4 regions of the Kitasatospora sp. NPDC051914 genome follow, and region 2 is predicted to be linked to each of the others. Evidence: riboswitches for the same ligand, from Rfam matches in the RefSeq annotation. Region 2 holds a riboswitch; each other region holds the start of a gene.
What was found. A riboswitch is a leader RNA that binds a small molecule or an ion and turns the genes downstream of it on or off. The one in region 2 is predicted to bind cobalamin.
Positions count from the first base shown of each region.

Region 1 (7,444 bases), on a different contig from region 2:
GCCGAGGTCGTCGAGCAGGATCTGGGCGAGGAACTGCATCGGCCCGCCGCAGGTCGCGCAGTGCGGCCAGTCCGTCCCGGCCGGGGCCAGCGGCACGCCGCCGGTACGGGTGAGCAGGGCGTCGGGCGCCATCGGGCCGGCGTCGGTCATCAGGATCGTCACGGCTGGCCACGATAGGGCGGGCCACCGACGCCGGCGGTGTCAGCCGGCCGCCGGAACGGCCCCGAGGTCCTTGCAGAGAGCGGTCGGGAAGGCGGGCTCGACGCGCTGCACGGCCGTGCAGCCCGCGCCACCCGCCGAGGTGACCGCCGTCCACCCGGAGGCTGACGCCCGGTAGAACCAGCGGGTGGTACGGGCGTGGCTGTCGCAGCCGGGGCCGGGGTCGCCGCGGGCCGGTCGGCGCCGAGAGGTCGAGGACGAGCCAGTGCCCGTCGCAGCCGCGCACCGTCCAGCCGGTGTGCTGCGGCGAGTCGGCGCCGGTCAGCGCCTGCCGGTACGAATCGGCGGTGCAGCCGGTCGGGGCCGGGCTGCAGCCGAGTTCCCCGCACCGGCGGAGGGCCGGCGGGGTGGCGCCCGCGGCGGTGAAGGAGTGAGTGCCGCCGACCAGGACGGTGCGGTCGCCGACCGGTGCGGGCAGCGGCACCTCGACGGTGGCGGCCTCCGAGCTCGTGCAGCCGGAACTCCGGTCCATGGAGCAGGACTCGAAGGTGATCCGGACATCCACCGCACCGGGGCGGGAGCCCGTCACCTCGCCGGTGAGTCCGCGGGTGCAGTTCTCGGCACCGGACGGGACCTTCACATCGACGACCAGGAAACGGCCGTCGGGCGTGGTGCGGACGGCGTCGACGGCGGAGACCCCCATCACCGTCCACGGGATCTCCGCGGCATCCGGCCGGGTGCCCTGCCCGGTGACGGTGCTGCCGCACCGGCGAGCACAGCGGCCAGCAGCATGGCGAGTAAGGCGGCGAGCAGCGTACGGAGCCCGTTCTTCGGCAGGGCTGCGGGCTGTGCGGCACGCGCGGGCGTCATCGGTCCCCCCGGTTCGATCGTCCGCCGACCACCCTGTCGGCGGCGCGTCAGAGGGGTTCGCCGCAGCGCGCGTTCCATCGACCGGCCCGGCCGCTGAGGTGGGTGGCGGTGAGCGGGCGGACGTCGAGGCGCCGGAAGGCGGCGGCAGGGGCGCCGAGGGCGTGCAGCACGGCGGCGCGGACAGTGTCCGGTTCGACGACGGCGATCAGCGAGGCCGGCTCCTCGGGGAGGCCGTCCAGCCATGCGGCGACCCGGTCGAGCAGCGCCTGCAGCGGCTCGCCGCCGTGCGGGGCGGCCGCCGGGTCGGCGAGCCAGCGGGCGAGGGCCTCCGGCTCGGCCGCGGCGACCTCGTCCAGGGTGCGGCCCCGCCAGCGGCCCACGGCGCAACCGGCCAGGGCGGGTTCGTCGGCGGGCGCAGGCAGGCCGAGCACCTCGGCGGTCTGCCGGCAGCGCGGGGACGGGGAGACCAGCACCCGGCCGGTCGGGCGGAGGGTCCCGGCGGCGCGGGCGGCGGCGCGCAGCCCGTGGTCGTCGAGCGGTGAGCCGTCGTCGAAGCGGGAGGCGCGGGCGGCCTCGCTCATGGCCGCTGAGATCAATGTCACGCGCATGACCACGTCCTCCCCCAACTCCGTCTGCCGGTAGGCGAATCGCCGCCGGTGAGGGGCACGGCCGGGTGCTGCGGCGTGCCGTTGGTGGTGAATGCGCCGTCCGCACGCCCTTGGCGGGCCCTGTCCTTGACGGTACCTTCTTGCCGATGTGCGACGGCACGACGGAAGCCCGGTGGAACTCCGGCACGGTCGCGCCACTGTGTGCCGACGGGTCGCCCCCTGCGGGAGGCGGGCTGTCGGTGAGTCAGACCCACTGCCGTCGACTGTGCACCATCTAGCGGGACGCGAGTTCCCGAGGAGGTCCTGCCATGGCCCAGTCCGCCGCTCCTGCGGTCGTCTCCCCCGTCGGCCAGTCCGCCGCACCGCTCTCCGTCAAGGCGATCCTGCCCTGGGCGGTGTTCTTCGGCATCCTGATGATGACCCTCGTCTACTTCGTCGGCGCCGAGCAGGGCGCCGTCTCCCTCATCGCCGGCGAGGACGTGCACGAGTGGGTGCACGACGGTCGCCACCTGCTCGGCTTCCCCTGCCACTGACGGGACGGGCACCGTGAACAACTCCACACCCGTCAGATCCCTGCTCGTCCGCGGCATGCTGGGCGGGCTGGGCGCAGCCGTGCCCGCCCTGCTGGTCGCCTACCTGCTGGGCGAGCCCCGGGTCGAAGCCGCCATCGCGTACGAGGAGTCGCAGCCCCACACCCACGAGCACGGGGTGGAGCTGGTGAGCCGGTCGATGCAGTCCACGGCCGGCCTCGCCACCGGCATCCTGGTGTTCGGCGTGGCGCTGGGCGGCATCCTCGCCCTGGCGTTCTGCTTCGCGCTGGGCCGGATCGGCCGCTTCGGCCCCCGGGCCACGGCGATGCTGGTCGCCGGCACCGGCCTGGTCGCCGTGTACGTCGTCCCGTTCCTCAAGTACCCGGCCAACCCGCCCGCGGTGGGTGATCCGGAGACCATCGGGCAGCGCACCACGCTGTACTTCCTGATGATGCTGCTGGGTCTGCTGCTGTCGATCGCCGCGGTGATCCTCGGCAAGCGGCTGGCACCGCGTCTGGGCAACTGGAACGCCTCGGTGGCCGCGGTGGCCGCGTTCGCCCTGGCCGTGGGCCTGGCGTACGCGTTCCTGCCGTCGTTCGACGAGGTGCCGGCGGACTTCTCGGCCACCCTGCTGTGGCAGTTCCGGCTGGCGACCCTGGCCGTGCAGGCCACCCTGTGGGTGGGCTTCGGCCTGGTCTTCGGTCACCTCGCCGAGCGCCTGCTGAACCCGAGGCCCGCTGCGGCGGCCGCACCGGATGCGGTGGCCTCGGCAGCCTGACAGGCGATCGAGGGGCGCTGGGGTACCTCCCCAGCGCCCCTCGTGGCTATCCGCCGAGGTGGCGGCGGAGGAAGCGGAGGGCGGCCTCGTCGTCGTCCGGCCCGCCGGCCTCGTGGCCGTTGTAGCGCCAGACGTCGATCTGCTTCGGCCCGGCGTAGGCGTTGTGGGCGGCGAAGACCGTGGACGGCGGGACGACCTGGTCCATCAGGGCCGCGGAGAAGCGGGCCGGGGCGGTGGCACGGGCGGCGAAGTGCACGCCGTCCATGTACGAGAGGGTGCGGTGCACCTGCTCGTCGCGGCCGCGGTGGACGGCGAGGTAGTCGGCGATCTCCCGGAACGGGTGGGCGTCGGTGACGACCACGGCCCGCGGGAAGTCGCAGAGGAACGGCACGTGCGCGACGACCGCGGCGAGGTCGGGAACGAGGCCGGCCGCGGCGAGGGCGGTGCCGCCGCCCTGGCTGTTCCCCATGACGGCGACCCGGTCCGGGTCCACGGCGGGCAGGGTGCGTACGGCGTCGACGGCCCGCACGGCGTCGGTGAACAGCCGCCGGTAGTAGTAGCCGTGCGGGTCCTCGATGCCGCGGGTCATCACGCCGGGCACCTGCGGGCCGGCGGGGCCCGAGTCGGGGGTGTCGCCACGGCTCCACACCGAGCCCTGCCCGCGGGTGTCCATCTGCAGGTGGGCGAAGCCGGCGGAGGCCCAGACGAGGTTCTCCAGGACGTGGCCGCGGCCGCCGCCGTAGCCGACGTACTGGACGACCGCGGGCAGCGGTCCTCCGGCTCCGCGCGGGAGCCGCAGCCAGGCCCGGACGGGCTCGCCGGCGTACCCGGGGAAGGTGACGTCGAAGGTGTCGACGGTGGTCAGCCCGGTCGGCACGGGGACGGCGGTGGCCTCGCCGCCCGCAGCCCGGGCCTCGGCGAGGGTCTTCTGCCAGAAGGCGTCGAAGTCGGCGGGCTCGGTCTGGGTGCTGCGGTACGAGCGGAGTTCGTCCTCGGGCAGGTCGGTGAACAACGTCGGCTCCTTCGACGGCGGTGCGGCTGTGCTGTCGGGGTCCACCTGCCCCGGCCCCGGCCGCCGCACTCCGGGAAGCGGGGTCCGGAGTGCAGGAGGCCGGGGCAGGTGGGGTCCGGGGGCTACACCGTGTCGAAGGCGGGGTGCAGCCGGCGGGTGTGGTCGACGGTGCGGACGGGGCCGGTGAGCTCGACGGCCGCGGTGAGCCGCGGGTCGGTGCTGGAGGCCGCGAGGCGGATCTCCAGCGCGCCGGGTTCGACGATCCGGCGGCCGTCGCGCCCGGTGAAGGAGGCCAGGTCGGCGGGGACGGTGACGGTGATCCGGCAGGCCTCGTCCGCTTCGAGCGGCAGCCGCAGGTAGCCGATCAGCCGCTGGACGGGCTGCACCACGGAGGCGACCGGGTCGTGCAGGTAGACCTGCACCACCTCGGTGCCGGCCCGGGCGCCGGTGTTGCGCACGGTCAGCGCCAGCCGGAACTCGCCCGCGGTGTCGGCGCGGTCGTTCTCCACGGCGAGGTCCGACCACTCGAAGGCGGTGTAGGTGAGGCCGTGGCCGAAGCCGTACGCCGGGGTCGGGTCGGTGCTGGAGACGTCGGTGGGGCCGGCGAGGCGGGCGGCCAGGTAGGAGGAGGGCTGGACGCCGGGGCGGCGGGGCACGCTGACCGGCAGCCGGCCGGAGGGGGCGACGCGTCCGCTGAGGACGCCGGCGACGGCGCCGGTGCCCTCCTCTCCGGGGAAGAAGGCCTGCACGATCGCGGACGCCTCGGTGACGGCCCGGCCGAGTGCGTAGGGGCGGCCCGCGAGCAGGGTGACCACCACGGGGGTGCCGGTGTCGAGCAGGGCGTCGAGCAGCTGCTGCTGGACTCCGGGGAGTTCCAGGGACTCGGCGTCGCAGCCCTCGCCGCTGGTGCCGCGGCCGAAGAGGCCGGCCCGGTCGCCGAGGGCGAGCACCACGACGTCAGCGGCGCGGGCGGCGGCCACCGCCTCGGCGAACCCGCTGGTGTCGGCGGTGTCGATGCCGGCGCCGGGCAGGGTGGTGATCTCGCTGTCCGGGAATTCGGCGGCCAGCGTCTCGCGCAGGGTGGGCAGCCGGACGCCGACCGGGGTGTCCGGGTGCTGGCGGCCGACGTGCACGGGGAAGGCGTAGCAGCCGAGCACCGCGGTCGGCTCGTCGGCGTTGGGGCCGACGAGGGCGATCCGGGCGGGCCGGGCGAGCGGCAGGGTGCCGTCGTTGCGGAGCAGGACGACGGCCTGTTCGGCGATCTCCCGGGCGAGTTCGCGGTTGCCGGCCGGGTCGAGGTCGACGGTGCCGCGGAGGGCGGCCGGGTCGCCGAGGTCGGCGCCGGCGAGCACGGCCGGGACGGGCGTCCAGTCGGGGTCGAGCAGGCCGAGTTCGGCCTTCTGGACGAGGACGCGGTGCAGCGCCCGGTCGATCAGCGCCTCGGGGACGCGGCCGTCGGTGACCGCCTCCAGGAGCGGTTCGCCGAAGGTCTTCACGGTGGGCAGTTCGACGTCGACGCCGGCGGCGAGGGCGGCGCCGGCGGCCTCCGCCCAGTCGCCCGCGACGCCGTGCAGGGTCTTGAGGAAGCCGATGCCGAAGTAGTCGGCGACCACGGTGCCGGTGAATCCCCAGGTGTCGCGGAGGAGTTCGGTGAGCAGGCGGTCGTCGGCGGCGGACGGCACGCCGTCGGTGTCGGTGTAGGCGTGCATCACGGACCGGACACCGCCCTCACGGACGGCCATCTCGAACGGCGGCAGGATGACGTCGGCGCGTTCCCGGGCGCCCATGCCGACCGGGGCGAGGTTGCGGCCGGCGCGGGAGGCGGAGTAGCCGGCGAAATGCTTGAGGGTGGCGACGATCCCGGCGGACTCCAGGCCCTGCACGTACGCGGTGCCGACGGTGCCGACCAGGTACGGGTCCTCGCCGGCGGTCTCCTCGACGCGGCCCCAGCGGGCGTCGCGGACGACGTCCAGGACGGGCGCCAGGCCCTGGTGGATGCCGACCGAGCGCATGTCGGCGCCGATCGCGGCGGCCATCCGGCGGACCAGCGACGGGTTGAAGGTGGCGCCCCAGGAGAGCGGCACGGGATAGGCGGTGGCCTTCCAGGCGGCGAAGCCGGCCAGGCACTCCTCGTGGGCGACGGCCGGGATGCCGAACCGGTTGGCGGCGGCGATCCGCTGCTGGGTGCGCAGCAGGGAGAGCGCGCCGGTCGCCGGGTCGACGGGGGCGGTGCCGAACGGCCGGGTGAGCTGCCCGAGTCCGTGCGGCAGCAGCCCGTCGAGGTCGGCCGCGGGCTCCATCTCGTTCTGGTACGGGGCGACTTCGCCGCCCTCGTCGGAGGCGCCCACCCAGACGCCGAACAGCTGGGCGATCTTCTCCCGGAGGGTCATCTCGGCGATCAGCGCGTCCGCCCGGGCCTGCGGGTCCAGGGCGGTGTCGTGCCAGGCGGGGACGGAGGAAGCGGTCTCTACGGCCAGGTTCACGATGTCGGTCACTTTCCTCCGACGCCCATGAGCCCCTGGACGAGGGCGCGGCGGGCGAACAGGTAGACGAGCAGGATCGGGATCATGGACAGCACGACGGCCGCCAGCAGCCCGGGGACGTTGATGCCGTACTGGGTCTGGAAGTCGTAGAGGCCGAGGGTGATCACCTTGGTCTCGTTCGACTGGGTCAGCACGAGCGGGAAGAGGAACCCGTTCCAGGCCTGGAGGGCCGAGAAGACGGTGATGGTGGAGAGCCCGCCCTTGGAGAGCGGCAGCACCAGCTGGACGAAGACCCGCCAGGGGGCGGCGCCGTCCATCGCCATCGCCTCGTACAGCTCGGGGGTGATGTCGCGCATCACTCCGGTGAGGACGAGGGCGCAGACCGGGAGCGAGAACGCCGCGGTCGGCAGGATGACGCCGATGAGGTTGTCGTAGAGGCCGGCCTTGCTGATGACGTAGAACATCGGCACGATCACGGCCTGCGCGGGGATGGCGAGGCCGAGCAGGAACAGCCGGAACACCAGGGTGGTCGTCCGGCCGCGGCTGCGCACGATGGCGTACGACAGCGGCGGCACGACGAGCAGCACGATGGCGACCACGCTGACCGTGACGACGACCGTGTTGAGGAAGTACTGGCCGAAGCCGCCCTCGAGGTCGTCCAGGTAGTTCTGCAGGGTCAGGTGCCGGGGCAGTCCGAGCGGGCCGCTCTGCGCGTAGTCGGAGCGGCTCTGCAGGGTGGCGGCCAGCATGGTGTACAGCGGCAGGCCGACGACGAACAGCCAGACCAGCGAGCCGAATCCGGCCAGGATGTTGGGTCGTTGCCTCATCACAGGCCCTCCGAGGTGCTGCGCATCCGGTCGTAGCCGGAGAGCCGGACGACGGCGAGCGAGATGACGGTGGCCACCAGGACGAGCAGCAGGGCGACGGCCGAGCCGGTGCCGAAGTCGAAGCCCTTGAAGGCCTTTTGGTACATGTAGTAGGCGCTGATGGTGGTGTCGGTGCCG
Region 1 covers NZ_JBFAXX010000011.1:130,205-137,648, forward strand. Annotated here, with positions in the region: gene AB0M03_RS10250 (DUF1963 domain-containing protein) at 1-162, opposite strand, end outside; gene AB0M03_RS10255 (histidine phosphatase family protein) at 1,077-1,637, opposite strand; cobalamin riboswitch at 1,751-1,913, shown strand; gene AB0M03_RS10260 (CbtB-domain containing protein) at 1,946-2,170, shown strand; gene AB0M03_RS10265 (CbtA family protein) at 2,184-2,945, shown strand; gene AB0M03_RS10270 (acetylxylan esterase) at 2,992-3,957, opposite strand; gene AB0M03_RS10275 (glycoside hydrolase family 3 N-terminal domain-containing protein) at 4,080-6,443, opposite strand; gene AB0M03_RS10280 (carbohydrate ABC transporter permease) at 6,449-7,267, opposite strand; gene AB0M03_RS10285 (sugar ABC transporter permease) at 7,267-7,444, opposite strand, start outside.
Region 1: it holds a riboswitch for cobalamin, as region 2 does, so the genes downstream of both, AB0M03_RS10260 (CbtB-domain containing protein) here and AB0M03_RS34775 (cobalamin biosynthesis protein) in region 2, are expected to answer to the same signal.

Region 2 (7,444 bases):
TGCAGGGACCCACCGGGGGCTCCCGCTCGCCCCTACTGCCCCGCGCCGCCGTTGTGGACGCTGAAGGCGGAGCGGCGGGCCGCACGGGCCACCGCGGGGTCGGGGTGGACGCCGGAGACGGCGGTCAGCACCGAAGCCGCCCGCGGGTGGCCGGACTGCCGGGCCCGGTTGAACAGCCGCACCGGCTCGCCGGCCGACGCGCCCTCCACGTGCGGGACCAGCAGCGCGGTGTCCCCGTGGTCGAGCAGGGCCGCCGCGGTGTCCACCCACAGCCAGGCGGCGTCCTCCGCACCCAGCACGTCCGCCGGGGCGACCGGGCCCTCGTCGGAGCGCTCGGCCAGCCACAGCAGCGCGTAGGGCCGCAGCACGGGCTCCTCGACGGCCGCGCGGACCGCCTGCTCGGCGGTTCCGCCGGCCACCCGCAGCGCCTCGAAGGCGAGGCCGCGCACCAGCGCGTCCTCCCCGCGGGCGGCGTCGAGCAGCTCGGCCACCGCGCGGTCCACCGGGCGGGCGGCCACCCAGGCCCGGTACTCGGCGCGGGCCGGACCGGGCGTGTACTCGGCGCAGGCGCTGAGCAGCTCCATGGCGCTCTGCTCGATGTGCCCGGCGGCGGTCTGCGCGACGGTGCAGATCTCCTCCAGCTTGGCGCGGACCGCCCAGTGCCCGAGCGGGGACAGCTCGGCGGCCTCGTCGCGGCGCTCCAGGGCGCCGACGGCGGCCAGGCCGTCCAGCATCCAGTCGAGGACGGCTGCGGCGTCGGCAGCGGTCGTGGGGGTGTCGATCTGCGGCTCCCGGCAGGTGCCGCGGACGGCGGACATCGCGGAGGCGGCGTGCGGCACCGGGGAGAGGCCGAGGCCGCCGCCGGAGGCGCCGTGGCGGCGCTCGTCCAGGCCACGGCGGAGCAGCTCCAGCAGCTCGCTGTCGGCGACCGGCCCGTCCACCAGGTGCAGGAAGGACAGCAGGTGCGGCGCCTGGTCGACGGCCTGCCCGGCGAGCACCGCGAAGACGCCGCGCATGGCGGCCGGCGGCACGGGGGCGAGCAGCGTCCAGGCGTCGAACAGCGCGGACCAGCCGCGGATCACCGCCTCGTCGTCGTGCTCCCAGGCGTTGAGCCGCCAGCCGGGCCCGGCACCGCCGTCGCGGAGCTCGACCAGGCCGACGAGCAGCGCCTGGCCCCAGGCCTTCGCCGCGGCGCCGACGGTCATCGCGAGGGCACGCCCGGCGGCCCGGGCGTCGTCGGGCAGCAGCTCGCCGCGTTTGTCGACCTCGCCGAGCTCGCCGGCCCAGCGGGAGATCCGCACGGCGTCGGCGAGCATCCGGCGGGCCAGCGGGGCCAGCTCGGCGGGTGCGGGGAAGCCGTCCGGCACCGGCACCCGGCCGCGGCCCGGCTTGGGCGCGGGGGTACGGCGGCGGACTGGCCCACCCGGAGGCGTGCTCTCGGCTCGGCGGGCCGCTCCTGGCAGACGGGTCACCGTCGCTCCGGTGCGGATCGCGGGCGGGAGCGGGGCATCACGGTCGCGCGGGTTCCGAGACGTCACGCCGAGCAGTCTTCCCCGTGTACCGGCCTTCTGTCACATCGAGTTCTACGCGCGATCGTAGGTCCGGTCCGCGGACGGGGGATGAGATCGGGCATCAGCCACCAAACCGGGTCGCCACGACGGCCGACCTGGCATGAGCACGCCCCGGGTTTCCCGGTCCGGAGGCCCACCGACGGCCCGTGGACCGCGGCGGGCGCGGCGGGCGCGGCGGTCAGAGCAGCGGAGTGAGCCAGCGGCGCAGCGCCTCGCCGTAGCCGTCCGGGTCGGCGTTCCACAGGGCGGCGTGGGCGCCGTCCGGGACGGCGTGCAGGCTCACCAGGTCGTCCCGGCGGGCGGCGAGCCGGGCGGAGGCCGACCAGGGCGCCACGGCGTCCACCGGGCTGTGCAGCAGCAGCGCGGGCACCTGGAGGTCGGTGCCGGCCGCGAGCCGTGCGAACCCGGCCAGGTCGACCCCCGAGCGGCCCTCGGCGGCCAGCGCACCGAGCTCGGCGAGCGGGGCGGGCACGCCGGCCCGGGCGGCCTCCCGGCGGACGGTGGCGGGCCAGTCCAGCACCGGCGAGTCCAGCACCAGGCCGGCCAGCGAGTCGCGCCAGGCCGAGCGGGCCGCCGTGTGCAGGGCCATCGTGGCGCCGAGCGACCAGCCGTACAGCACGATCCGGCCGGCGCCGTGGCCGTGGGCGAAGCGGACGGCGGACTCCACGTCCCGCCACTCGGTCTCGCCGAAGTGCCCGAGCCCGTCCGGGGAGGGCGGGGCGCCCTCGTCCCCGCGGTGGGTGATCACCAGTACCGGCATGCGCAGCGCGTGCAGCACCGGCAGGACGGGCAGCGCCTGCTGCCGGTCGGTGCCGGGGCCGTGCACCAGGATCGCCCACACCCCGCGGATGCCCGGCAGGTACCAGGCGGGCATCGGGCCGAGCTCGCCGTCGACGACGGTCTCGGTGAAGTCCAGGCCGAGCGCGGAGGCCGGGTCGCCGATCTCGGTACGGGCGGTCACCCGGACCTCCGTCCCGGTGCGCAGCGTGCCGGCGCCGGTCGCGAGCAGCCGCCGGGTGACGCTCTGCGGGCCCGTGGCGAGCACGTCGCCGATCACGGCGTGGCCGCCGTCGGCCCACTCCAGGGCGTAGCGGCCGGGGCGCTCGGTCTCGACGCTGCGGGTGAGGGTGACCCGGTCGGCGGCCAGGTCCTGGACCCGGATGCCGGGGCGGGCGCCGCCGCGGCCCGGCAGTCCCATCCCCGCGAAGCCGGGGCGGACGGCCCGCTCGGACACCCGGCGGCCGATCAGCAGCACGGCGGCCCCCGTCCCGACGGCGGCGGCCGCGACGATCGCGGCGGTTCCCCAACGCATGGCGCTCCCCGGTGGGCGGCTGGACATGGCGCTCCCAGTCCACGCCCGGCCCCGGACCGCGGCCACCCGAACGGGTCCGTCCGGGCGGCGGCGCAGGGGTGCCCCATCAGGGACGCGTGGGGGCACCTCCCGGCCGAAGGCTGGGGGAGAACTGCGCAATTCGGATGTGGGCCGCCGTACAGAACATGGGTCGGCCCATGCCGCCACGACACCCGCATCCGAATTGCGCAGTTCCCCCCGCCCCTGAGTGGTAGCCCCGGGCACCCTAGACCGGGACGTCCGTCCCCGGCCGGGACAGCAGTTCCCAGAAGCGGTCGGCGAGCGGGCGGGCCGGGGGGCGGGCGGCGTCCGGGACGGCGGAGCCCCAGTGGGCGGGGACGAGGTACTCGTCCTGGAGGTCCGCGAGGACCTCGCCGAGCACCGGGTCCGGGACGGGCACGAGCCTGGCCACCGCCCGCAGCCGGGCCTGCCAGCGGCCGTCGACGACCTGCCGCAGCAGGAGCTCCAGCTCGTCCTGACGGCCGGTCACGTGCACCAGCGCCCGCAGGGTCAGGCCGAGTGCGTGCGCCAGTGCGAGGCTCTGCTCCTCGTCGGCGTCCCAGTGGCCGGTGTCCTCGGCCCTGGCGTACGTCTGCACACTGACCCCGATCCGGCGGGCGGCCTGCTCCCTGGTCAGCTCGCGCGACAGCCGGAAGTCGCGGAGGGTCGCCGGGCGGACGCCCATCAGCTGCACGGGCGGGCACCACAGCGCCCTCGACAGGGCGACGAACTCCTCCTCCGAGGGCCGCAGCTCACCGGCCTCCCAGGCCGCCACATGGGCGGGCAGCAGCCGGACGCCGTGTGCGGCCATGGCCTCGGCGACCTGCTCCGGGGTCAGGCCGAGCCCGGCGCGGTGCGCCCGCGCGGCCTGCGGGGAGAACGGCACCGGCGGCGGGGAGGACGGTCTGCGTCGCATGCGACAAGAACGTACGGGCGGCCGCGCGCACCGACCCACTCGCCGAACGCACGAAGCGGGGCGCGCCGCCCGGGCCCGGGGCTGGAGGATCGTACGGGGCCCGGGGCGGTCGGAACGGCGACGGTGTGTGACCAACCCCTCCACAGGCTTTGTTGACTCCCGGTCGGGACGCGTGATGGGATCTCGGGGCCATACGGAGGCATGCAGAGGAAGCCGGTGCGAGTCCGGCGCGGTCCCGCCACTGTCACCGGGGAGCACGCTCGACCTGCATGGTCACGGCGGTCCGCGACAGGGCCGCTGGAAGGCCCGAGCGCGTGTCCGACCCGGAAGCCAGGAGACTCTCGCCGCCGGTTCGTCGATCCAGGGCGCGGACCCTGAGTGAGGACACGCACGCCATGCAGGCTGCCCAGCGGTCACCGCTGCGCCCCGACCGGGGAGCCGGGCCGTGGCCCGTGTGAACCCCTCCCCCTACCTGCTGGGCGCCGTCGCCGGCTACCTCGCCGACACCGCGCTGGCCGACCCCCGCCGCGGCCACCCGGTCGCCCTTTTCGGCACCGCGGCCGGCCGCCTGGAGCGCCGGCTCTGGCGCGACCACCGGGGCACCGGAGCCGCCTTCACCGCCCTGAGCGTGGGCACCGTCGCCGCCGGCGCCGTCCTCGCCGACCGCGCCCTGCGGCGGCGCCCCCGGGCACGGTCGGCCCTCGCCGCGGCCTCCGCCTGGACGGTGCTCGGCGGTACCTCCCTCACCCGCGAGGCCCGGACGATCGGCCGCTTCCTGGAGGCCGGCGACCTGGCCGCCGCCCGGGAGCGCCTGCCGCACCTGTGCGGCCGCGACCCCAGCGCCCTGGACGGGCAGCAGATCGCCCGTGCGGTCGTCGAGTCCGTCGCCGAGAACACCGCCGACGCCGTGGTCAACGCCCTCACCTGGGGCGCGCTGGCCGGCACCCCCGGGCTGCTGGCCTTCCGGGCCGTCAACACCCTGGACGCGATGGTCGGCCACCGCTCGCCGCGCCACCTGCGCTTCGGCTGGGCCTCCGCCCGGCTCGACGACGTGGCCGGCTGGCCCGGTGCCCGGCTGACCGCGCTGCTGACGGTCGCCGCCGCGGAGCACCCGCGGGCCGCCTGGAAGGTCTGGCGGCGCGACGGGTCGTCACACCCCAGCCCCAACGCCGGACAGGCGGAATCGGCCTTCGCGGGCGGGCTCGGCGTGCGGCTCGGCGGCACCCTGCAGTACGGCGAGAGGGTGGAGCACCGGCCCGTCCTCGGCGCCGAACTCCGGCCGGTGGACGTCCCGGACATCGAGCGCGCCTGCCGGCTCTCCCGCCGCGTGGGGGTGCTGGCGCTGGCGGTGACGACGGCCGCCCACGCCCTCGGACGCACCGCACTCGGCCGTGTCCCCTCCATCACCGGTTCGCAAGGGAGTGTCACGTGACGAAGGCTCTGCTGGTGGCGGGGACGACCTCGGATGCGGGGAAGAGCGTGGTCACGGCGGGGATCTGCCGGTGGCTGGCCCGGCAGGGGGTGCGGGTGGCGCCGTTCAAGGCGCAGAACATGTCGCTGAACTCCTTCGTCACCGCGGACGGCGCCGAGATCGGCCGTGCCCAGGCGATGCAGGCCCAGGCCGCCCGGGTGGAGCCCGAGGCGGCGATGAACCCGGTGCTGCTGAAGCCGGGGGCGGACGGCCGCAGCCAGGTGGTGCTGCTCGGCAGGCCGGTGGCCGAGGTCGGGGCGCTGGACTACCGCGAGCGCAAGCCCGTCCTGCTGGAGCGGGCGCTGGAGTGCCTGGCGGACCTGCGCAGCCGGTACGAGGTGGTGGTCTGCGAGGGCGCCGGCTCCCCCGCCGAGATCAACCTGCGGGACCGGGACATCGCCAACATGGGCCTGGCCACGGCCGCGAACCTGCCGGTGGTGGTGGTCGGCGACATCGACCGCGGCGGGGTGTTCGCGGCGATGTACGGCACGCTGGCGCTGCTGTCCGCGCAGGACCAGTCGCTGGTGGCGGGCTGGTTCGTCAACAAGTTCCGCGGGGACGCCCGGCTGCTGGCGCCGGGCCTGGAGATGCTGCGGGAGCTGACGGGCCGTCCGGTGCTGGGCACGCTGCCGATGCTGCCCGGCCTGTGGCTGGACGCCGAGGACTCGCTGGACCTCTCCACCGCGGTGGAGAACCGTCCGACCGCGGCCCCGCGCGGCGCGGACGTGCTGCGGGTGGCCGTGGTGCGGCTGCCGCGGCTGTCGAACTTCACCGACGTGGACGCGCTGGCCCAGGAGCCGGGCGTGCTGGTGCGCTGGGCGACCCGGCCGGAGGAGCTGGCCGACGCCGACCTGGTGGTGCTGCCCGGTACCCGGGCGACCGTCGCCGACCTGGCCTGGCTGCGCGAGCGCGGCCTGGACACCGCCCTGCAGGCGCGGGCCGCGGCCGGGCTGCCGGTGCTCGGCGTGTGCGGCGGCTACCAGATGCTGTCGCGGGAGATCGTCGACGCGGTGGAGTCGAAGGCGGGCGCCGTCGAGGGCCTGGGGCTGCTGCCGACCCGGGTGGAGTTCGGCACGGAGAAGGTGCTGGGCCGGCCGGTCGGCGAGGCGTACGGGGAGCGGGTCGAGGGGTACGAGATCCACCACGGCGTGGTGGCCGTCGATGGCGGGGAAGCCTTCCTGGACGGCTGCCGGGTCGGCGCGGTGTGGGGGACGACCTGGCACGGCGCGCTGGAGAACGACGGCTTCCGGCGGGCGCTGCTGCGCGAGGTGGCGGCGGCGGCCGGGCGGGCGTTCGTACCGGCGCCGGACACCTCGTTCGCCGCGGCGCGCGAGGAGCGGCTGGACCGGCTGGGCGACCTGATCGAGGAGCATGCGGACACCGACGCGCTGTGGAAGCTGATCGAGGGCGGGGCACCGCAGGGGCTGCCGTTCGTGCCGCCGGGTGCGCCGTGAGCAAGGGAGAGCAGATGAGTGACGCCCGTTATCCGTTCACCGCGATCGTCGGCATGGCCGACCTGCGGCTCGGGCTGCTGTTGAACGCGGTCTCGCCGGCCGTCGGCGGTGTGCTGGTGCGCGGCGAGAAGGGCACCGCCAAGTCGACGATGGTGCGCGCCCTGGCGGGGCTGCTGCCGTCGATCGACGCGGTCGCCGACTGCCGGTTCGCCTGCGACCCGGCGGCGCCGGACCCGCAGTGCCCGGACGGCGCGCACGGCGGCGCCGATTCGCTGGAGCGGCCCGCCCACCTGGTGGAGCTGCCGGTCGGCGTCTCCGAGGACCGCATCGTCGGCTCGCTCGATCTGGAGCGGGCGCTCGCCGAGGGCGTCAAGGCGTACGAGCCGGGCCTGCTGGCCAAGGCGCACCGCGGCGTGCTCTACATCGACGAGGTCAACCTGCTGCAGGACCACCTGGTCGACCTGCTGCTGGACGCGGCGGCGATGGGCCGCTCGTACGTGGAGCGGGAGGGCGTGTCGGTGCGGCACGCGGCCCGCTTCCTGCTGGTGGGCACCATGAACCCGGAGGAGGGCGAGCTGCGGCCGCAGCTGCTCGACCGGTTCGGCCTGACGGTGGAGATCGCGGCGACCCGGGACCCGCAGGAGCGGGCCGAGGTGGTGCGCCGGCGGCTCGCGTACGACG
Region 2 covers NZ_JBFAXX010000080.1:4,924-12,367, reverse strand. Annotated here, with positions in the region: gene AB0M03_RS34790 (hypothetical protein) at 33-1,367, opposite strand; gene AB0M03_RS34785 (hypothetical protein) at 1,750-2,883, opposite strand; gene AB0M03_RS34780 (helix-turn-helix transcriptional regulator) at 3,149-3,838, opposite strand; cobalamin riboswitch at 4,044-4,179, shown strand; gene AB0M03_RS34775 (cobalamin biosynthesis protein) at 4,293-5,270, shown strand; gene AB0M03_RS34770 (cobyric acid synthase) at 5,267-6,763, shown strand; gene AB0M03_RS34765 (putative cobaltochelatase) at 6,778-7,444, shown strand, end outside.

Region 3 (7,444 bases), on a different contig from region 2:
GCCCGTACGCGTGAGCAGCCCGCAGGGGCGCTTCGCCGAGGGCGCCGCCCTGCTCGACGGCCGCACCCTGGACGAGACCGAGGCCCACGGCAAGCACCTGTTCCTCGCCTTCGGGGACGACTGGCTGCACATCCACCTGGGCCTCTACGGCAGCTTCGCCTTCGGCACCGGCGAGGTGCCCGCGCCGGTCGGCGAGGTCCGGCTGCGGATGGCGAACGACGAGGGGTGGGCCGACCTCCGCGGCCCCAACACCTGCGAACTCCTGGGCCCCGGCGAGAAGAAGGCCGTCCACAACCGGCTCGGCCCCGACCCGCTGCGTCCCGATGCGGACCCGGAGGCCGCCTGGCGCCGGATGGCCCGCAGTTCGACGACGGTGGCCGCCCTGCTGATGGACCAGAAGGTGCTGGCCGGAGTCGGCAACGTCTACCGCGCCGAGGTGCTGTTCCGGCTGGGCATCAGCCCGCACCGGGCCGGCAAGGACGTGACCCGTGCCGAGTGGGACGCGATCTGGGCGGACCTGGTCGCCCTGATGCACGAGGGCGTCGGCGCAGGGCGGATCGACACCGTGCGGCCCGAGCACACCCCGGAGGCGATGGGCCGCCCGCCGCGGGTGGACGACCACGGCGGTGAGGTGTACGTCTACCGCCGTACCGGCATGCCCTGCCTGGTCTGCGAGACGCCGGTGCGCACCGAGTCCCTGGTGTCCCGCAACCTCTTCTGGTGCCCCGGCTGCCAGCAGCGCTGACGGGCGGGCACTCGGGCCCTGCCCCGCCGCTGCGGCAGGGCAGGGCCCGACGGTCCGTCAGCCGCGCGGCAGCACCGTGGACTGCACCTCGGGCAGCTTCCGCCAGTCGCTGGAGACGATGCTGGCGTGGGCGGCGGCGAGCTGGGAGACCCGGGCCCGGGCCTGGTCGGCGGTCGGGTCGGTGCCGCTGATGGCGGGGGCGACGTTGTGGGCGTCGGTCATCACCAGCAGGTAGTGGCGGCTGTCGTACCAGGCGGTGTCGATGCCGCCGACGTACGCCGAGGCGTCGCCGTCGAACACCACGAACCAGGGCCGGATGTTCGTCTCGCCGTACTTGCCGCGCGGGTCGCCCGAGGTGGCGCCGTGCACCACCGGGAAGACCTGGGCCTGGCCGACCTTTCCGGCCGCGGCCAGGTCGCGCAGGTGGCGGGCGTACTCGACGTCGGTGTGCAGGGTGTCGAAGGGGTTGCCCTCCTCGAAGGTGCCGGGGATGACGTCCACCAGCACCCGGCCGGCCAGTGCGGCGCGGGTCGGCCAGTTGCCGGCCCGGGCGGCCTCGTCGAGGGTGGCGTACGGGCCGCCGCCGGGCTTGGCGAGCAGGTCGGCGGGGCGGAAGGCGGTGCTGCCCAGGTGGGCGGCTATCAGGCTGTCGAGCTGCACCGGGCCCATGCCGCGGTTGGCGGCGAAGCCGCCCTTGAGTTCGAGCTTGACCACCAGCGGGCCGCTGCCGGGGTGGGCGCCGAGCCAGACCCGGATGTCGTCGAGGCAGTGCTCGAGGTTCTTGTTGGTGCCGCCGCTGTAGAGCTGGGCGGGGCTGCTCGCGGCGGTGCAGTTGTTGGCGTTGCCGAGCGGGTTGGAGTGGCTGACCTTCCACTCCTTGGTGACGGTGTCCGTCCAGACGTCCAGTTCGATCATTCCGGTGCCGGTGTCCAGGCTCTGCGCGAGGAACGGGAACGCGGCCGGGTCGTAGGTGTTGTGGAGGCCGACGGTGGTGGCCGAGCCGAAGGGCAGGCCGCCGCCGGCGGCGGCGCCGGACTGGTGCGCGGGGATCAGGGCGGTGGCTGCGGCCAGCAGTCCCACGGCGAACGTACGGCGAAGCTTCACGGTGTCTCCTCGTCAGGAGCCTGGGAACGGCGGCCCGGACGGGCCGCCTCCGGAAGCATGGGCCACCGGAGCGGCTTCGAGGTGACATGACAAGAAAACTTGGCCGAAGCCGATCCCCCGTCATACTGCGTGCGGCGCAGCCGATCTCACTCCGGCGAGCCCCAGCCGGGCGGCCCCGACCCGGGTGACCCTCACTCCGGACGGCCGAGCACGCCGTGCTCCAGCACCTCCGCGACCGCCGGGTCGGTGAGCCGGTACCGCACCACGCGGCCGTCCCGCTCGCCCGCGACCACGCCCGCGGCGCGCAGCAGCCGCAGCGCCTGGGAGACCGCCGGGTCGCGCATGCCGGCCGCGACGGCGAGGTCGGTCACGGCGAGCGGCCCCGTGGTGTGCAGGGCGAGCAGCAGCGACAGCCGTCCGGGGTCGGCGAGCAGGGCGAAGCGGTCGGCCCAGGCACGGACACGGGCGGTGTCGCCGATCGCCGCGATGGCCTCGCAGACCCGGTGCCCGTCGATGGTGCGGTGGCCGGCGCGGTCGGCGGGGACGAGGTGCATGGCGGCATTCTCGCAGGCCGTCCGACCGTGATCTCCGACACCTGCGCAGGTCTGCAGGCTTGCAGCTGTCGGTCCGTCACCCCTACGGTGGAACAGCCGTGGTGTTCGGGAAGACCGGTGGAGGACCCTCGCGGGTCCGAGTCCGGAGCGGCCCTCGCCACTGTGAACGGGGAGTCAATCCGTACCCCTTTGCGGGTCACTGGGCGCAGCAGCGCGCCTGGGAAGGCCGGGTACGGGCACCGTCGGAACCTCCCCGTGAGCCAGGAGACCGGCCACGGCATCTCACGACGTCATTCCACGAGGTGCTGGAGCGTGATCCGCAGATGACCCTGCCCGCAACCGGTACGGCCGCGCCGCCGACCGCCTCCGGACCGCCGGCCTTCCGCTGGCGGCGGGAGGACACCCTGCGCACCGCCGGCCTGATGGCGGTCATCCTCGCGATGCACGTCGCGGCCTTCGGCACGCTCTTCCTGCTGGTCGTGCCGGAGAAGTACGAGGTGGGCACCCAGGTCTTCGGCGCGGGCCTCGGCATCACCGCCTACACCCTCGGCATGCGGCACGCCTTCGACGCCGACCACATCGCGGTGATCGACAACACCACCCGCAAGCTGATGGCCGACGGCCGGCGCCCGGTCTCGGTGGGCTTCTGGTTCGCCCTCGGGCACTCCTCGATGGTGGTGCTGATGGCCGCCCTGGTGGCGGGCGGCGCGCAGCTGGCCGGGGTGCTGATGGACGACGGGTCGGCGGCGCACCAGGTGCTCGGCACGATCGGCACCACCGCCTCCGGCGCCTTCCTCTACCTGATCGCCGCGCTGAACCTGGTCGCGCTGCTCGGCATCCTCCGGGTGTTCCGGGCGATGCGCGCCGGCTCGTACGACGAGGCGGAGCTGGAGCGGCAGCTGGACTCCCGAGGCCTGATGAACCGCGTCCTCGGCCGGGCCACCCGTTCGATCTCCCGCCCCGGCCAGATGTTCCCGGTCGGCATGGTGCTGGGCCTCGGCTTCGACACCGCCACCGAGGTGACCCTGATGGTGATGGCGGGCTCGGGCGCGGCGGCGGGCCTGCCCTGGTACGCGATCGTCTGCCTGCCGCTGCTGTTCGCCGCGGGCATGAGCCTGTTCGACACGCTGGACGGCACGTTCATGAACTTCGCCTACCAGTGGGCGTTCTCCAACCCGGTGCGGAAGGTCTTCTACAACCTGGCCATCACCGGGCTGTCGATCGCGGTGGCGTTCGTCATCGGCACGATCGAGCTGGTGGCGGTACTGCACGACAAGCTCGGCCTGGCCGACCCGGTGACGGGCTGGGTCGCCGGGCTGAGCCTGGACAACGTGGGCTTCGTCATCGTCGGCCTGTTCGTGGTGGTCTGGGCGGTGGCGATCGGCTACTGGCGGATCGCCGGGGTGGAGAAGCGGTGGGCGCCGGAGCGGCGGGCCTGAGCGGCGCGGGCCGCAGGCCCGGTACGCGGGCGGACGGTGCGTCAGCCCGCCGCCAGCAGCAGTGTGCCGGCCACCGCGAGGCCGGCGCCGACCACCTGCACCCGCTGCAGCCGCTCCTTGAGCAGCCCGCGGGCCATCAGCGCGGTGACCACCGGGTAGAGCGAGGCCAGCACGGCGGCCACCGCCACGGGCCCGCTGTCGGAGGCGACGGCGAAGGTCGCATTGGCGGCCACGTCGGCCACGCCCACGGCGGTCAGTACGGGCAGGTGCCGCAGGACGGCCCCGGGCCCGGCCGGCCGGCGCCCGCGGCCCCGGGCCAGCAGCAGGGCGCCGCCCACCGCGATGTTGCACAGCCGCTGCACGCACAGGGCGAGCAGCAGGCCGCCCCCGGCCGAGGCGTGGGCGATCAGCGCCATCACCGCGCCGAAGCCGAAGGCCGCGCCGAGCGTCAGCACCAGCACCCTGGCGCCGACCGCGCCGCCGCCGCGCTGCGGGCCGCCGGCCAGGGCCACCCCGAGGACGGCGACGGCGATCCCGGCGGCCTGGACGGGGCCCGGCCGTTCGCCGAGCGCCAGGCCGACGCCGACCGGCACCGCGACGCCCACGGTGGCCAGCGGCGAGACGACGCCCATGGGCCCGAGGGCGAGTGCCCGGTAGAAGGCGAGCATGGCGAACGGCCCGATCGCGCCGGCGGCGACGGCGGACCACAGGCCGGCCGTGAACGGGCCGGGGCCGCCGGTCGCCAGGACGGCCGCCACGAGCAGTGCCGCCGCGGTGGCCTGGGAGGCGAGCACCACGGTCAGCGCCGGCATCCGCCGGGTCAGCGCGCCGCCGCCGTAGTCGGCCACGCCCCACAGCAGGCTGGCGGAGAGAGCGAGGAGCTGGGACAGCACAGTGGACTCCGGAGTACGGTCGGTTGGACTCGTCGTGTCCCGGAAGAGTAGATCAGCAAAGTGATCCGGACGAATCAATATATTGGACTGGCATGCCCGACCCCGATGTCATCACCCAGGCCCTGGCCCACAACCTGAAGCGGCTGCGCTCCGGCCGCGGTCACACCCTCGACGCCCTCGCCGCCCGCTCCGGGGTGAGCCGCGGCATGATCGTGCAGATCGAGCAGGGGCGGACCAACCCCAGCGTCGGCACGGTCGTCAGGCTCGCCGACGCCCTCGGCGTCTCGATCGCCCGGCTGCTCGACTACGACGAGACCTCCACCGTCCGGATCGTGCCCGACTCCGAGGCCGTCCAGCTGTGGGCCGGTGCCAACGGCGGCAGCGGCGTGCTGCTCAACGGCATCGAGGCACCCGGCCCGCTGGAGCTCTGGGAGTGGCTGATCCTGCCGGGGGAGGGGCACGGCTCCGACCCGCACCCGGCCGGCACCGTGGAGATCGCCCGGGTCGACGAGGGCGAGCTCACCCTCACCCTGGACGGCCGCGACCACCGCGTCCCGGCCGGATCGACCGCTTCCTACGAGGCCGCCACCGCGCACGGCTACCGCAACGACGGCGAGGTGCCCGTGCGGCTCACCCTCGTGGTGTCGGTGCCGCCGCCCCCGCGCTGACCGGCCCGCCCGCATGCGGCGGCGCCCCCTCCCGGCCGGGAGGGGGCGCCGTTTCCGTGCGGTCAGCCGCGGCCGTACCGGCGGCGGTACAGCTCGACGCGGCCCGCCTGGTCGAGCACGCGGGCCCGCCCGGTCCAGACGGGGTGGCTCGCCGAGGAGGTCTCGACGTCGAACACCGGGTACACGGTGCCGTCCTCCCACTCGACGGTCGACGCGGAGCCGAGCGTGGAGCGGGTGAGGAAGGACGTGCCGGCGGCCTTGTCGCGGAAGACGACCGGACGGTAGGCGGGGTGGATGCTGTGCTTCATGCGGCTGCTCCTTCGGAGGGTCGGACGGGATGTCGGACGGGATGTCGGGCGGGCGTGCGGTCGGTGCGGGCGGTCAGCGCTCCTCGCGGAACGCGACGTGCTGCCCCACGACCGGGTCGTACTTGCGCAGCACCAGCCGGTCGGGGTCGTTGCGGCGGCTCTTGCGCGTCACGTAGGTGAAGCCGGTGCCGGCGGTCGACCTCAGCCGGACGACCGGGCGGAGTTCGCTGCGGGCCATCTGTCCTCCTCGCGGGCTCGGACCCCCGCTCCGGGCTCCTCTCGGAGCTTCTTTTGGGAACGGAAGTCGTTTTCATACGGCTCCAACACAGCCCGGTGCCCGTCCATTCCCGCCGGAGCCGACCCGCGCCCGGAGCTTCCGCGCGCCCTCCCCGGGCACTCTTCCGGCCCTTTTCGCGCAGCGGCGGGCCGCCCGCCCTGCTCGACGGGCGCGCGGCGTCCGCAGTTCGTACGCTCGTGGCATGTCCGATGCGTACGAGGCCCGGCGGGAGCACCTGCGGGAGTACTGCAGTGCCTCGGGAGTGGACGCGGCCCTGATCACCCGCGCCGCCAACGTCCGCTACCTCACCGGCTGCCCGCCCTGCGGTGCCAGCCTGCTGATCACCCGCGAGCGCTCCCTGCTCGCCCTGCCCGACGACCTGCCGCCCGACGAGAGCGGCGAGCACCTGCTCGGCCCCGACGTCGCCCAGCTGCTGGTGCCCGCCGACACCGACACCGCACTGGCCGCCGCCGAGGCCGCCGGCCGGCTCCGTGTCGCCGACCTGGCCGTCGAGGAGCACGACCTCACCGTCAAACGCCACCGCGCGGTGGCCGGGATCGCCGAGGGCGTCCGGCTCGCCGACCTCGGCACCGCGGTCGAGCGGATGCGCGTGGTCAAGGACGAGCACGAGATCGCCGACCTGCGGATCGCCGCCGAGATCGCCGACCAGGCGCTCAGCGAACTGCTCGAGTCCATCCTGGTCGGCCGCACCGAGCGCCACCTGGCGATGGAGCTGGAGCGCCGCATGATCGACCACGGCGCCGACCGGGCTGCCTTCCCGGTGTCCGTCGGCACCGGCAGCCACTCCGGCCTGGAGTCCCACCAGCCGACCGACCGCCGGGTCGAGGAGGGCGACTTCCTCACGGTCGTGCTCGGCGCCTGCTACCGCGGCTACGGCGTCTCCACCGCCCGCACCTTCGTCATCGGTGCGGCCCCCGCGCCCTGGCAGGTCGAGCTGCACCGCCTGGTCTTCCGCGCCCAGCGCGCCGGCCGCGAGGCACTCGGCCCCGGCGTCTCGGAGTCCGTACCCGACCTGGCCGCCCGCGAGGTGCTGCAGGCCGCGGGCCACACCGAGAACCCGGCCCACCCGCTCGGACACGGCATCGGCCTGGAGATCCGGGAGGCGCCGCGCCTGGGACCCGCCGACATGGGTAAACTGGACAATCGCGTGCCGGTCACCGTCGGCCCGGGGGTCCACCTCCCGGGGCGGGGCGGAGTCCGGATCGAGGACACGCTCGTCGTGCGCCCCCTCGAGGAGGGCGGGCCCGAGCTGCTCACCATCACCACCAAGGAGCTCCTCGCGCTGTAGCCGCCCCGGCGGCACGGCCGCGCACCCTTGGTTCCTTGACAGCTATATCAGGAGTAAGTGCGCCCGTGGCTTCCACGAACGATCTCAAGAACGGCATGGTCCTCAAGCTGGACGGCGGCAAGCTCTGGTCCGTCGTCGAGTTCCAGC
Region 3 covers NZ_JBFAXX010000025.1:33,379-40,822, forward strand. Annotated here, with positions in the region: gene AB0M03_RS18190 (DNA-formamidopyrimidine glycosylase family protein) at 1-745, shown strand, start outside; gene AB0M03_RS18195 (phosphatidylinositol-specific phospholipase C domain-containing protein) at 803-1,849, opposite strand; gene AB0M03_RS18200 (metalloregulator ArsR/SmtB family transcription factor) at 2,041-2,403, opposite strand; cobalamin riboswitch at 2,486-2,695, shown strand; gene AB0M03_RS18205 (HoxN/HupN/NixA family nickel/cobalt transporter) at 2,727-3,842, shown strand; gene AB0M03_RS18210 (DMT family transporter) at 3,884-4,732, opposite strand; gene AB0M03_RS18215 (XRE family transcriptional regulator) at 4,828-5,403, shown strand; gene AB0M03_RS18220 (type B 50S ribosomal protein L31) at 5,466-5,711, opposite strand; gene rpmG (50S ribosomal protein L33) at 5,785-5,949, opposite strand; gene AB0M03_RS18230 (aminopeptidase P family protein) at 6,191-7,297, shown strand; gene efp (elongation factor P) at 7,363-7,444, shown strand, end outside.
Region 3: it holds a riboswitch for cobalamin, as region 2 does, so the genes downstream of both, AB0M03_RS18205 (HoxN/HupN/NixA family nickel/cobalt transporter) here and AB0M03_RS34775 (cobalamin biosynthesis protein) in region 2, are expected to answer to the same signal.

Region 4 (7,444 bases), on a different contig from region 2:
CGGTGCTCACTGGCAGGCCTCGCAGGACTCGGGGTTCTCCAGGGAGCAGGCGATGGCGTCCTGCTCCTCCTGGCTCATGGTCGGCGCCGGCACCGGCACGGCGGCGCGGGCGCCCGTGGCGGCCTGCGCGATCCGGGTGGCCGGGCGCGACCGCAGGTAGTAGGTGGTCTTCAGGCCGACCTTCCAGGCGTACGCGTACATCGAGCTGAGCTTGCCGATGGTGGGCGCGGCCATGAAGAGGTTCAGCGACTGGCTCTGGTCGATGTACGGCATGCGGGCCGCGGCCAGGTCGATCAGCGCGCGCTGCGGCAGCTCCCAGGCCGTGCGGTACAGCGAACGGACCTCGGCGGGCAGCCAGTTGAGCTCCTGGACGGAGCCGTTGGTCTCGCGCAGCGCGTCCCGGGTCTGCTGGTCCCAGACGCCGAGCTCCTTGAGCTCGCGCACCAGGTACGGGTTGACCTGGAGGAACTCGCCGGAGAGCGTCTCGCGCTTGAACAGGTTGGACACCTGCGGCTCGATGCACTCGTAGACGCCGGCGATCGAGGCGATGGTGGCGGTCGGCGCGATCGCCAGCAGCAGCGAGTTGCGCAGGCCGGTCTCGGCGATCCGGGCGCGCAGCGCGTCCCAGCGCTCCGTCCACTGCGGGGCGGCGGCGTCGAAGTGGTCGATGTGCAGCTCGCCGCGGGCGGCACGGGTCTCGCCGTACGCCTCGTGGCGGCCGAACTGCTCGGCGAGGTCCGCGGAGCGCTCGTAGGCGGTGAGCATGATGCGCTCGGAGATCAGGGTGGAGAGGGTCTTCGCCTCGGCGGAGTCGAAGTCGATCCGCAGCTGGAAGAAGACGTCCTGCAGGCCCATCACGCCGAGGCCGACCGGCCGCCAGCGGGAGTTGGACGTGCCCGCCTCGGTGGTCGGGTAGAAGTTGATGTCGATGACCCGGTCGAGGAAGGTCACCGCGGTGCGGACGGTGGCGTCCAGGCGCTCCCAGTCCATCGCGTTCACGAGGTCGGCGGCGGTGGCGCCGGCGGCGACGTGGGCGCCCAGGTTGACCGAGCCGAGGTTGCAGACGGCCGTCTCGGAGTCGTCGGTGACCTCCAGGATCTCCGTGCACAGGTTGGACGAGTGCACGGTGCGGCCGGGCAGCGCGGTCTGGTTGGCGGCCCGGTTGGAGGCGTCCTTGAAGGTCATCCAGCCGTTGCCGGTCTGCGCCAGGGTGCGCATCATCCGGGCGTACAGGGTCTGCGCCGGGATGGTGCGGACGGCCTTGCCGGCCTGCTCGGCCTTGCGGTACGCCTCGTCGAAGTCGGCGCCCCACAGGTCGACCAGCTCGGGGACGTCGGCGGGGGAGAACAGCGACCAGTCCTCGTCGGCGTTGACCCGGCGCATGAACTCGTCCGGGATCCAGTGCGCCAGGTTGAGGTTGTGGGTGCGCCGGGCCTCCTCGCCGGTGTTGTCGCGGAGCTCCAGGAACTCCTCGATGTCGGCGTGCCAGGTCTCCAGGTACACGCAGGCGGCGCCCTTGCGGCGGCCGCCCTGGTTGACCGCGGCGACCGAGGAGTCCAGGGTGCGCAGGAACGGCACGATGCCGTTGGACTGGCCGTTGGTGCCGCGGATCAGGCTGCCGCGGGAGCGGATGCGCGAGTAGGACAGGCCGATGCCGCCGGCGTGCTTGGACAGCCGGGCGATCTGCGCGTAGCGGCTGTAGATCGAGTCCAGGTTGTCCAGCGGCGAGTCCAGCAGGTAGCAGGAGGACATCTGCGGGTGCTTGGTGCCGGAGTTGAACAGCGTCGGAGAGGACGTCAGGTACTCCAGACGGCTCATCAGCCGGTACAGCTCCGCCACCTCGGCCACCGACTGCTCGCTGTCGCCGACCGCGAGGCCCGCGGCGACGCGCAGCAGGAAGTACTGCGGGGTCTCGACCACCTTGCGGGTGATCGGGTGGCGCAGCAGGTAGCGGGACTGCACGGTGCGCAGGCCGAAGTACTCGAAGCGGTCGTCGCCCTGCAGGTCGACCAGGGCGTCGAAGGCGTCCGCGTGCTTGGCCACGAAGGCCGCGGTGGTGTCGCCGATCAGGCCCTCGGCGTGGCCGACGGCGATCGAGGCGGCGAAGGTGACCGCGCCCTGGGAGACCGCCTCGTCGCGGATCTCCAGCGCCAGCAGGCGGGCCGCGAGCTTCGAGTACTGCGGGTCCTCGGCGATCATCGACGCGGCGGCCTCCACGGCCAGCCCGCGCAGCTCCGCGAAGTCGGAGCCGGCGTGACGGCCGCGCAGTGCGGCGGCGGCGACGTGGCCGGGGTCCACCTGGGGGAGGTCGGTGCTGCGGTCGGTGAGCAGCCGGAGCAGCGCAGCACCGGGGTCGGTCTGGGCGGACTCGGCGATTCCCTGGGAGGGCAGGGTGACTGAGGCAGCGACGGTCAAGGCGCACTCTCTCCTGTGGCGGCAGCGGACGCTTCGGGTACCCCGCGGGCCTGGGGCCGGGGGTGCGTCAGGGCGTGCGCGCGGCAGGGCAGAACGGCACGCCCGATCCGAGTCGAGGCGCGCGTCGCCACCCGGCCCACCCGCGAGGCCCGGACGTACAGCTGTGCTTCATGGCATCTGCGGGGAAGCCGGTGGCACACCGTCGGCAGGCCCTCGGACTGTGCGGGCCCGGACGTTCACGGGCCTGCTCACCGTTGCGGGGCAGTCCCGGACTTGCACCGGGTTCCCCTGCGTCGACAGCGAGAGTGAGCATACATGTAGTGGTGTCTCCGTGATGTACCCCCATATCTTGTGCACGCAGCGTGTCGCGTCCGTGGCTGGACACACTCCGGTGAGCGCAGTGTGCACATCCGACCCGCCCCTGACCCACCCGTTGTGCTCACGGAACGGTCACCACCCGAGACTGCGCCGCACCCCATGGCCTACGATCTCTGGCCATGAGTGACGGTACGGGGGCCACGCCCGGTTGGACGGGTCAGCCCGGGTCCCAAGAGGGACCGGCGAATCCCGCGGAGCAGGGGGCACAGGGTGCCCAGTCCTTCCCGCCGCAGGTCGGCTTCGGCACGCCGCCCGGCTTCCCGTCGCAGCAGCAGTGGGCCGTTCCGCAGCAGCAGCCCGCGACCGCGATGCCCGACTGGGAGGCGCTCGCCGAACAGCACGAGGCCCGGTCGCGCCGCAAGAAGCTGATCTGGACGGGCGGCATCGTGCTGACCGCCTGTCTGCTGGGCGGTGCGGTCGGACTGGCCGTCATGAAGGGCGTGCACGGCACCCCGGAGGCCGGTCCGTCCTCGGGCGCGTCCACCTCCGCCTCCCCGCGCCCGTCCGGCTCCGGCTCGACCGCCTCGGCCAACTCGCCCACCGTGCCCGGCCAGCCCGAACTGCTCGCCGACCGCTCCGGCCAGGCGAACATCGCGATGGGCCCGGACGCGCAGGTCAGCGAGGTCCAGGGCGGATACGCGCTGCGCCTGCGCAGCAACGGCAACTCCTTCGCCCAGTCGGCGAACCAGGTGATCGACGTCACCAAGAGCTTCTCGATCTCCGCCTGGGTCTACAACGAGGCGCCGGGCGGCTCCCGCACGGCGATCAGCCAGGGCGACGGCATTTCGTACTCCTTCGACCTCGCCCGCGACGACGCCAACGGCAAGAAGGCCTGGGCGTTCCGGGTGCAGACCGCCGACGGGGGCGCGGACGGCACCGTCGTGGTGGCGGCGGCCCCGGACAGCGTGCAGACGGTGGGCCAGTGGGCGCTGCTCACCGGCGTGTACGACGCAGGGCAGCACAGCATCACGCTCTACGTCAACGGCGCGCAGGCGGCCACCGCCAAGCTCAACGGCGGCATCTGGGCGGGCCCCGGCCCGCTGCAGCTCGGCCGCAGCCGGCACCACGGCATCTGGGGCGGCAGCTGGGCCGGGGTGATCGGCCGGATCATCGTGTGGGACGAGGTCCTGAACCCCCAGCAGGTCGCCAGCCTGAAGACCGGCGGCACCGGACTGAGCGCCAAGCCGGCCGGTTCCTGGCTCGTCGGCGGCTGAGCCGGCGGAACGCCGCAGCGCGGACACGGCCCGGTCGGGCCGTGTCCTGCCTCACGCATGCCGTGGTGTCACCGGCGAGTGGCGTGTGAAAAGATGGCGCCCGAGCGAACGGGGATGGCGGCATTCGGCCGAGTGGGGGCGCATTGGGTTCGACGGCGTCCGAACGCGGTCGGCCGGAACCTCGGTGAGTTCAGGCGAGGGGAGGCGGCCGCACACCGGCCGTCGTCCGTGGACCGGCCCCGCCGCCTGAGAGGCCGTCGGGGACCGTCCCGACCTGTCGTCCGACACCCGACCCCCGGACCGGCCCGCTCACCCGAGGGGGCGGGACGAGCAGTTGCTTTACAGGGGGAATAGAGCGTGAACACTCTGTCCATCGTGATTCCCGCGCTCAACGAGGCGTCAAACCTCCCGGCGGTGATGGGCACGATCCCGGCGGCGGAACTCGCCGCCGCCGGCTGGAGGACCGAGGTCGTCGTCGTCGACAACGCCTCGACGGACGACACCGCAGCCGTCGCCCGTGCCCTGGGCGCCCGGGTGGTCCTGCAGCCCGAGCGCGGTTACGGGAACGCCTACCTGGCCGGGTTCGACGTCGCCACCGGGGACGTCATCGCGACCGGTGACGCCGACTGCACCTACCCGTTCGACGCCCTGCCGGACCTGTTGCGCACTCTGGTCGACCACGACGTGGAGTTCATGACGACGGATCGCCTGCACCGCCGCAACCGGCGCGCCATGAAGGCCTCGCACTTCGTCGCCAACCACGCCCTCAGCGCCCTCAGCCGCACCCTCTTCCGCAACGGCCTGCGGGACTCCCAGTCCGGCATGTGGATCTTCCGGCGGTACATCTGGGACGGCCTGGACGTGCGCTCCCGAGGCATGGCCTTCTCCCAGGAGATCAAGAACGCCGCCACCTCGGCCGGGTACCGCTTCATGGAGGTCCCGATCGAGTACCGGACCCGCGGCGGCGAGGTGAAGCTGAACGCCCTGCCGGACGGCATGGCCAACCTCCGCCAGCTCTTCAACCACCGCTTCCGGCGGCACGACGCCCAGGCGCCCGCCGTCGAGTCCGGGCAGGCCCGCATCCCCGCCCAGCAGAAGCGCAGCGAACGCATCGAGGCGGTATGAGCATCCGGTCCGGGGAAGCCCCGGCCGGGACCGGGCCGGAGCCGGTCGTCGCCGCCGTCCCACGGCGGCGGCGGCGAGCCCTGCCGTCCCGGCTGCCCGCCGTGCTCGCCGGCACCGTCGCGGCGGTCGCCGTCGCCTGCACCCTGTGGGCCGTCCCGGCCACCCGGGAGGTGCTGCTGGACTCCTTCACCGAGCGTCCCCGGACCTACGCCGAACTGTTCTTCACCGCCTCGCCCGGCTTCGAGGGCTCCACCGTGGTCGTCCCGATCGCGGTCACCGACCACGGCGAGGGCGCCCACGGCTACCAGGTCCTGGTCACCCTGGAGTCGCCGAGCGGGCAGACCCTGGCCAGCTCCACCACGGCCCTCACCCCCCGCTTCGGCGCGCCGGTGCCCCTGGTCGCGAAGCTGCAGACCAACGCCGACGTCGCCCTCGTCCGGGTCGCCCTCGTCGGCCACCCGCAGAGCCTGTACTTCCGCTTCGGGAAGTCCCAGACCCCTCATGGCTGAGGCACCGGACGCACCCCCGACGAGCCGCCGCCCTGGAACCCTGATGCGTACGATCCTGCAGGTCACCCCCTACTACCCGCCCCACCTCGGCGGCCTCGAACGCGTGGTGGAGAACCTCTCCGTCCAGCTGGCCGAGCGCCACGAGGTGCGGGTGGTCACCACCGCGCTGGGCGCCGGCGGCGCCGGACGGCGCACCGGCGGACCGGTCGCCGTCCGCCGGCACCGGGCCGTGGAGGTGGCGCACACCGCGCTCGCCCCCGGGCTGCCGGTCTCCCTGCTGCGCGCACCGCGCGGCGCCGTGCTGCACCTGCACTGCGCGCACGCCCTGATGCCCGAACTCGTCGCGCTCACCGCCCGGCTGCGCCGGCAGCGGTTCGTCCTGCACTTCCACCTGGACGTGGACGCCTCCGGCCGGCTCGGCCGGCTGCTGCCCGCGTACAAGAAGCACGTCCTGGCCCGGGTCATGCGGGCCGCCGCCGCCGTCATCGTGCTGACCGACGCCCAGGGCGCCTTCGTCCGGGACACCTACCGGGTGCCCGCCGAGCGGGTCTTCACCGTGCCCAACGGCGTCGGCCGCCAGTACTTCATGCCCGTCCGCACGCCGGAGCCCGGGCCGCTCCGGCTGCTGTACGTCGGCCGGCTCAGCGCCCAGAAGAACGTCGCGCGGCTGCTCGACGCGATGGCCCTGACCGAGCGGCCCGTCCGGCTGCGGATCGTCGGCGACGGCGAACTGCGCTCCCGGCTGGAGGCCCGAGCCCGGCAACTCGGCCCGGAAACGGTCGAGTTCGCCGGCGGCCTGCACGGCGAGGACCTCGTCGCCGCGTACGCCGCGGCCGACGCCTTCGTCCTGCCCTCCGACCGGGAGGGCATGCCGCTGGTCGCCCTGGAGGCGATGGCCGCCGCCCTTCCGGTGATCGCGACCGACGTGCCCGGCAACCGCGAACTCCTCACCGGAACCGGCCTGCTGGCCGCACCCGAACCGGCCGCCCTCGCCGCCGCGATCGACCGGCTCGCCGCCGACCCGGCGCTGCGCGGCCGGCTCTCCGAACGGAGCGCCACCGCCGCCCGGGCCTACGCCTGGGAGACGGTCGCCGCCCTGGTCGAAGAGGTCTACGCCGAGGCCGGCCTGTGACCGCCCGCGCCCTCCTCCCGTACCTCCGCGGACGCAACGGCGTCGTCCTCGGCAGTGCCCTGGCCTGCGTCGTCGAGATGCTGCCCGGGGTGCCCGGGGCGGTGCTCACCGCCGCCGGGCTCTGGCTGCTGATCGGCGCCCCCACGGCGCTCTGGCGCGGCACCGCCGCCAAGGCGGTCTCCTCCCGCGACGCGAGCCTGATGGTCGCCGTCGGCCTGGCCGTCGTCACCGACCTGCTGATCGCGCTCGGCGTCAACACCCTGCTGCCGCTGTTCGGAGCGGACCACCCGCTCACCCGGATCAACCTCGCCGGGGCGAGTGCCATGACCGCGGCCGTGCTGGGCGCCTTCCTGCCCGAGGAGGAACGGCCCGCCGGCATCGTCCGCCGCCGCGGCCTCCCCCGGGGAACGGCACCCCTGGCCGGCCTCGGCGCGCTCGCCCTGCTGCTGTCCGTGGCCGGCCCGATCAGGCTCAACAACGGGCTCACCGGTACCGTCAGCGTGCTGGCACTGGTCGCGATAGCGGGCCTGCTGGTGCTGCTGATGCTCCGCCGCCGCCGGTACCCGGTGCCGCTGCTGGCAGCCGGGCTGTACGTGGCCGCCGCCGCCCTGCTGCTGCTCAACTCGCTGCGCGGCTGGGGCATCGCCGGACACGACATCCAGCGCGAGTAC
Region 4 covers NZ_JBFAXX010000012.1:77,561-85,004, forward strand. Annotated here, with positions in the region: gene AB0M03_RS10700 (ribonucleoside-diphosphate reductase subunit alpha) at 7-2,391, opposite strand; cobalamin riboswitch at 2,602-2,745, opposite strand; gene AB0M03_RS10705 (LamG domain-containing protein) at 2,913-4,007, shown strand; gene AB0M03_RS10710 (glycosyltransferase family 2 protein) at 4,365-5,132, shown strand; gene AB0M03_RS10715 (hypothetical protein) at 5,129-5,641, shown strand; gene AB0M03_RS10720 (glycosyltransferase family 4 protein) at 5,685-6,773, shown strand; gene AB0M03_RS10725 (DUF6541 family protein) at 6,770-7,444, shown strand, end outside.
Region 4: it holds a riboswitch for cobalamin, as region 2 does, so the genes downstream of both, AB0M03_RS10700 (ribonucleoside-diphosphate reductase subunit alpha) here and AB0M03_RS34775 (cobalamin biosynthesis protein) in region 2, are expected to answer to the same signal.